One region of the Halobacillus salinarum genome, then DNA from elsewhere that is predicted to be linked to it. Evidence: riboswitches for the same ligand, from Rfam matches in the RefSeq annotation. Region 1 holds a riboswitch; the other holds the start of a gene.
What was found. Region 1 has a riboswitch for S-adenosylmethionine ahead of msrA (peptide-methionine (S)-S-oxide reductase MsrA). Riboswitches for the same ligand answer to the same signal wherever they lie in the genome.

Region 1 (3,764 bases):
TGAATACCATTTTCAATATCTAGAGTAAACGCTGTTTGTAAGGCATAGTAGGTTTTTGCCCATAGGAACACTATGGCTGCTGCAAAGAAAACCCACCCTTTGTTTAAAAGTTGTTTTTTGTCCTGATTCATGATGAACCTCCTAAATTATTCTTTCATGAATTGTATAATAATATAAATTAACAAAAATTTTACATTAAGTAAACAAGTAAGAAGAACTAAATTATGAAAGATTTGTTACAATGTACTCTTATGAAACTTAACCCATTTTACACACGTATAAACCTAAAAGTCAAAACAAATTTAGAAAGGGGTAGATGATATGACAACATTTTCCATTAATGATTTTGTATCCCAAACGAAGCAGGATGATGCAGAGAATGAATTTTTTGAGCTGGAAACCCCTAGAATACTAGAAGTAAATTTAACCGATCGTGTATGGGCGAAAGCAGGTTCCATGATTTCTTATATTGGTCAAATCAAATTTGAACGTGAAGGAATCCTCGAGCACGGAGTTGGGCGGATGTTTAAAAAAGCCTTTTCCGGCGAAGGAACTTCATTAATGAAAGCAGAAGGTAGCGGACGTCTTTACTTAGCCGATCAGGGTAAGAAAATTACTATTTTTGATTTGAACAATGAATCGATCACTGTAAATGGAAATGACCTGCTGGCATTTGAGCCTGGTATTGAATGGGACATTAAGTTAATGAAGAAAGTCGCCGGGATGTTATCTGGTGGTCTCTTTAATATTACGCTGCAAGGTACCGGGCTGGTGGCTGTCACTTCTCATTATGAACCGTTGTCTTTACTTGTTAGTCCTGGAGAACCAATCATTACGGATCCTCATGCCACAGTTGCCTGGTCCGGCCATCTGCAGCCGGAATTTCGCACGGATATCAATTTGAAGACTTTTTTTGGCAGAGGTAGTGGAGAATCGATACAAATGGAATTTTCCGGCGAAGGATTTGTCATTGTCCAGCCTTTTGAAGAAGTGTATTCGGAAGGACGAAATTCATGACTTAATGAACCGATGTTACAGGTGGTGCAACCGCCGTCATTTTATTTCCTCGACAAACATACATTAATTAATAAAAAAATTTCGTGCTTCTTCCTTTACTTCAGAACGAAATCATTGTAAGATGAGAACTATCAAAATAATAACGGAAACTTCTTATCCAGAGAGGCGGAGGGACTGGCCCTTTGATGCCCGGCAACCATCGATTCAATCACTGATTGAAGAGAACGGTGCCAATTCCTGTAGGATGTGTAAGCATCCTAAGAGATGAGAGGATCGTACGGATATTACGACCCCTTTTCTTATTTGGATAAGAAAAGGGGTCTTTTTGGTAGTTTAAACCGTCCAGCTCTCGAATGAAGAAGTTGCGTTAACGAAAGGAAAGATGAGGATGGCGACAGCGATTTTTGGTGCAGGATGCTTTTGGGGAGTAGAAGCCTTCTTTGAAAGGTTTGAAGGGGTAACAGCCACTGAAGTGGGGTACACAGGCGGAACTGTACAAAATCCAACATATGAACAAGTGAAGACTGGAGAGACAGGGCATGCAGAAGCTGTGAAAATTACTTACGACCCTTCTATCATTACTTTTAATGAACTGGTAAACATATTCTTTGAAGCCCACGACCCAACCTCCAAGGATCAGCAAGGTGCAGATATCGGGCATCAGTACCGTTCAGTTATTTTTTATAACGATGCAAGTCAAAAATATATTGGAGAAGAAAAGATTAAAGAATGGGGTCAAAAAGGAATTTTCAAACGTCCAATTGTGACAAGATTGCAGCAAGCAGACACTTTTTATAGAGCTGAGGAATACCACCAAAAATATTTTCAAAAAAATGGATCAGTAGCTTGCGGGATTGGCTGATCAAGCAAAGAGCCTTCGAACGGCTCTTTTTTTATTGAGCAATTTAAGCAGGTTACGTGAAAAGAATTTTGTCCTATAATTAGCTATGGACAGTTCGTAACTTTTAAGGAGAGATACATATGCGGCTATATGTGGCGCTTGGAGCTTTAAGTTTAATATGGGGATTATCGTTTGTTTTTATCAAGTGGCTGGTCGAACCAGCAGGGCTGTGGGGTACTGTTTTTATTAGGTGTACTGCTGGAGCTGTGGTAGTACTTCCGCTTCTATGGAAAAACAGGCGGGAATTCATTCGACGGGTACCGTATCAAGATTTGTTGGTAGTAGGAGTGTTTAATGCAGGACTCCCTTGGGGACTAATTGCCCTTAGCGAGACACAAATCAATAGTACTACTGCCGCTGTACTTAACGCTTTAACTCCTATTTGCACAGCTTTTATCGGCTTTTTGTTTTTCTCAATCAAGCTGAAGCCCCAGCAGTGGGGAGGGGTGGTTCTTGGGTTTCTAGGAATTCTCGTCCTTATGAATTTTGAGGCAGGGGAATTATTGAAAGAAAACTTTATTGGGATGGGAACGATGATCCTTGCTGCGATTTGTTATGGATTCTCTTCCCAGTACACAAAGAAGAACTTACAAGAAACTGGAGTTTTGTTGATTGCTGCATGCACATTAACTGTCGGAGCCATAGTCGGTCTCATAGGCATGGGAGTAACTGGTTCATTTAAGGCATTTGTCCATGTGCCATTTTTAGATCCGAAAGTATTAATTGCCATTATTGGTCTAGGTTGTTTTGGCTCAGGGATCGCTCATTTACTTTTTTATTATCTCGTTACAAGAGGCAGTGCGGAGTTTGCTACTTCAGTTACGTATTTAATTCCAATTACAGCCATGATTTGGGGCTTTATCTTATTGCATGAACAACTAACAAGCCGCCTGGCTCTAGGATTAGTAATTATCTTTACCGGAGTTTACTTGGCTGGCAGAAAATCCGTCCGTTTCAGGACGGCCATTAAATCAAAAAAAGCCGGCTGAAACCACAAAAAAGCAGCATTAATTAGCTGCTTTATTTCGTATATCTGTTCGCATAGCTGCTGGCTACGATAGAATCAGGTTTGATTTTGGGTTCGATGCCCAGGGATTCGATTCTTGCAATCATTTCATTTACATAAACACGGGTCCTGTTTCGGTCCCCTGCACCAATATCGATATGGCCTTCCATAGTAAAAGTCGAACCTTTATAAATATAAGGAAGGATCAGGTCAATAAGCTGATTAATTTTGTCCGGAGTAAATAAGGCAGCTACTTCTTCCGTTAAAGTGGTCTCAAAAGAGATTCTTTCATGAAGGACGGTCATTTTTCTTGGTATTTTCACTTTACGGAAACAGGCCCATGCCCCTTTTCCTACCCTTTGAATGACAATTCCAGTGATGAATAATGTATAGTCACGGTGGATTTGGGAATCTGTACCTAACATGAGCCTGTAATTTCCTAAGGGGTCCGAGCTTACAAAGCGATAGATATGTTCATACACTTCTGAAAAATTCATCTTGTCCCGGGCAATGTTCTGAAAAGTAAGTTGCTGGTCCACTTTAAACACCTCAGTAATAGAAATGATCTTTCTGTTATTTCAAGCAGTATTACTAGTAAATGGTGATCCGTATAATGTATGAAAGTGTCAACTGCAGTAAAGATCTTACCCATAGTGTATGTTGTTTTTATTCATTCGTCTGGATGATCCCGGCTCATATCCTATTTCATTCGCTGTCCATAACAATTTCCCTTCACAAAGAGCGTAGCATTGCCTTCTTTTTTCAAAACCTTAACAATTTGTCCGGTTAAGTAAGGTTTAATATAAGATAGTATGCCTAGTGTACTTCTTATTATTCAAA
Region 2 (3,764 bases), 1.9 Mb from region 1:
AAAGATCTGCGTTACTCTGAAGAACACGAATGGGTAAAAGAAGAAGGAAACAAATTTCGCATTGGCATCACTGACTTTGCCCAATCTGAGCTGGGAGACATTGTGTTTGTAGAACTTCCTGAAGTGGGAGAGGAATTGCAAGCAGACGAACCTTTTGGAAGTGTGGAATCTGTAAAAACGGTATCCGAACTATATGCACCTTTAAGTGGAAAGGTAGTCGAAGTTAACGAAGACCTGGAAGATAGTCCGGAGTTTGTTAATGAGTCACCTTACGATAAAGCCTGGATGGTCATCATCGAAGCAGCGGATTCCTCTGAGTTGGATGAACTCATGTCCCCAGAACAGTATGAAGAAATGATCAACGAAGATTAATTTTGGCGATCGTATTCTTAAGGAATTTGTACAGGCAGGGCAACTGTTGCTTCCTTGTCTGACATGATCTTGTATACTTAATTAATCATGTTCAGACCATGCCCGCGTTCGGCATGGTCTGTTTCTATATAGTGGGTGAGAGGAATGAATGAAGACCGTATTGTTATCGTTGAAGGGATCACGGATAAGAAAAAGTTAAAAAAGATTCTAGACGAAGAAGTTGAGATCATTTGTACTCATGGGACACTTGGGATAGAACGTCTGGAGGAACTGTTACTCGAACATAACCTGGATAACCGAACTGTGTATATTCTAGTCGACGAAGATGATTCCGGTAATAAATTAAGGAAAATGCTTACTTCAGAGCTTCCGCATGCGGATCATATCTACATTGATAAAGCTTTCAGAGAGGTGGCGGCGACACCTGAGCCCGAGCTTGCAAGAGCATTGTTAAGCCGGCATTTTAAGGTGAAATCCATTTATTTGATATAGGAGGAGTGAAGCACCTTGCATCCAATTGAGAACTCAGACGCTGATGTACAACTTAATAACGATACGCTTGCTCTTACCTTTATCCACACTCCTTTTTGCGGGACGTGTCATTTGGCTAGAAAAATGCTGGAGACACTGGAAGCTTCTTATAACAAAGAATTGTTCTATGAGTTAAATGCATCGCTTCATCCAGAACTTATGCAAAAGTACAAAATAGAAAGTGTTCCCTGTTTACTAGTTACGGAGAATGGCAAACCAACTGATAAAGTGTACGCATTTCATTCTGTGCCTTTTATGTATGATAAGGTCTCACAATTTGTAAGTTCATAAGTGAATTTCCCGGGAAATGGCGAACGATTTTCCTGGTGATATACAGGAATGCCCTCTCCTTTTCACGAAATTTCTAATGAAGAAAAGGAGGGGGCATTTGTGGTGGAATTCATTAATTTGTGGATAAAAAGAGTGAATGAGCGAAAAGATCTCATTCCTACTTGGCGAGAACGTCACCTCACTTTGGAAGTTCATGCTATTCCTGCTGCTACCATTCAATTATTTATTGATAAAAATGGGGTACAGACTGAACCGCCGGAGCACATAGGCGGGAAAATAAGGCTGACTTCCACTCAGGAAATGTTTCATTCTTTATTAACCGGCGATCAGAAACTCACCAATCTTCCAAAGGAACAAATGACGATTAAAGGGAGTTACCGGAATGTACTTTTCTTAGAATCATTATTTTTGCTGTCTAAATAACGATTACAGCAAAGACCCGAGTGCCTCCACAATTTCCATAAAAGACGCCTGATCGCCAAATTGATAAGCCACTTTTCCTTTGGTGTCAATGATGACTGTAGTGGGGACCCCCTGACAGTTGTATAAATCGTAGATCTCTCTTCCGCGGTCTGCTATAGCAGGCTGTGTAATGAATTTTTCCGCAAAATCAACCGCTTCTTCAGTAGATCGTTCTCTACCCGAAACGTTGATTGTCAGCATTTTTACCTGGTCATGATCCATTGCTTGGAAAAGCTGTTCTTTTTTTGGCATATCTCTTCCACTGTCAGGGCACCAAGACGCCCAAAAGGTAATGAGAATGACTTTACCAATGTCTATTTGCAACTCATAATTCTCTCTAGAATTTAAGTAAGGCAATTTAAATAAAGGAGCGTTTGTCACTTTTTTCACCTCTGTTAAAACTTTGACTGCTGTATCCTACCATGCTAACATAATGGTGAACGAATAAGGAATATCTCACTTATCAACTGAGACGGAAAGTCTGCCCTGTGATACCAAGCAACCGGGTATCCAGCGTGGTTTTGGTGAATCCAGCAAAACTATAGATATGTGAATTGCGCCCGACCTTCTCTTCCATTGTGAAGAGTTTTTTTATTGCTATTATTTGTTGACATTTGTCTAATTGAAGTGCTACAATCCATTTTGTGCTTCTTAATTCATTTAAAGTATTAATACATTAATTATATAAATCTCTTATCGAGAGAGGCGGAGGGACTGGCCCTGTGATGCCCGGCAACCGTTGAGTAGGAATACTCAAAATGGTGCCAATTCCTGCAAAGCACAGCTTTGGCAGATGAGAGAACAGTTAGTAGGTTATTTTTGCCTTTCTGTTCTCTTGAACAGAAAGGTTTTTTTATGGGGAGGATCATGATGATTTCTATTAAAGATTTATCGAAGGTGTTTTATACACAGGATCAACCTGTGCGCGCCGTGGACCAAATGAGCTTAAACATTAACAAAGGTGAAATCTTCGGCGTGATCGGTTACAGCGGAGCTGGAAAAAGTACGTTCATCCGTTTGTTGAACCGTCTGGAGGACCCAACCGGAGGAAGTGTGAAAATAGGAGATCAGGAAATGACTTCCTTGAGTAAGAACAGTCTCAGATTGGCTCGACAGGACATTGGAATGATTTTTCAACATTTTAATTTGCTGTGGTCCCGTACAGTCTACGACAATATCGCATTTCCTTTGGAAATAGCAGGGGCGAAGAAAGCAGATAGAGAGAAGCGCGTGAACGAACTCATTGAGTTGGTGGGCTTATCCGGGAGAGGCAACTCTTATCCATCTCAGCTGAGCGGTGGACAAAAACAGCGGGTAGGTATTGCGAGAGCGTTAGCTAATAATCCTAAAGTTCTCTTATGTGATGAAGCAACGTCTGCACTTGACCCTGAAACTACGGATTCCATACTAGACTTGCTCGTAGACATTAATCGAAAATTAGGACTCACGATTGTATTAATTACCCATGAGATGCACGTGATAAGGAAAATATGCCACCAGGTTGCGGTAATGGACAGCGGACGTGTGGTCGAACAAGGAGATGTCCTCAATGTTTTCCTTCATCCGAAAGAAAAAGTGACAAAAAGATTTGTCGATCAAGTCATGGGGGATCCAGAACGAGAAAGCTCACTTCGACTCATTCACGATACGTACCGGACGGGAAAAGTTGTCAGGCTTCATTTTGTCGGTGAGGACACGAATCAAGCTTTGATCAGCGAGGTTTCGCGAAAATTCCAGGTCGATATTAATATTCTTCACGGTAAAATTACTCAAACACAGCGAGGAGCCTACGGAACCTTGTTTGTGCAGTTTGAAGGAGAAGAAGAAGAGATTGAAATGGCCGTGAATTTTTGCCGCGAAACCTCAGTGGAAGTGGAGGTGAACCCGGATGTTTAAGCAGTTATTTCCGAATGTGCGTATAGAAGACATGATTACGGCAACCAATGAGACTTTGTATATGACAGTTATTTCTGTCGCAGGTACATTTATAATTGGTCTGTTCCTGGGTCTGTTACTTTATTTATCTGGACCAGGCGGCCTGTGGCAGAACAAAGTGCTGAATTGGATTACAGCATCCATCGTAAATGTTTTCCGGGCGATTCCTTTTA

Region 2: it holds a riboswitch for S-adenosylmethionine, as region 1 does, so the genes downstream of both, MUN89_RS08950 (methionine ABC transporter ATP-binding protein) here and msrA (peptide-methionine (S)-S-oxide reductase MsrA) in region 1, are expected to answer to the same signal.

What each region holds. Positions count from the first base shown of each region.
Region 1 is NZ_CP095073.1:3,625,469-3,629,232, reverse strand. It holds gene MUN89_RS18865 (LTA synthase family protein) at 1-131, opposite strand, end outside; gene MUN89_RS18860 (AIM24 family protein) at 322-1,017, shown strand; SAM riboswitch class I at 1,168-1,288, shown strand; gene msrA (peptide-methionine (S)-S-oxide reductase MsrA) at 1,406-1,879, shown strand; gene MUN89_RS18850 (DMT family transporter) at 1,999-2,907, shown strand; gene MUN89_RS18845 (ribonuclease H-like YkuK family protein) at 2,939-3,421, opposite strand.
Region 2 is NZ_CP095073.1:1,759,902-1,763,665, forward strand. It holds gene gcvH (glycine cleavage system protein GcvH) at 1-372, shown strand, start outside; gene MUN89_RS08930 (toprim domain-containing protein) at 517-864, shown strand; gene MUN89_RS08935 (thioredoxin family protein) at 880-1,194, shown strand; gene MUN89_RS08940 (hypothetical protein) at 1,294-1,617, shown strand; gene MUN89_RS08945 (TlpA family protein disulfide reductase) at 1,621-2,046, opposite strand; SAM riboswitch class I at 2,347-2,456, shown strand; gene MUN89_RS08950 (methionine ABC transporter ATP-binding protein) at 2,527-3,552, shown strand; gene MUN89_RS08955 (methionine ABC transporter permease) at 3,545-3,764, shown strand, end outside.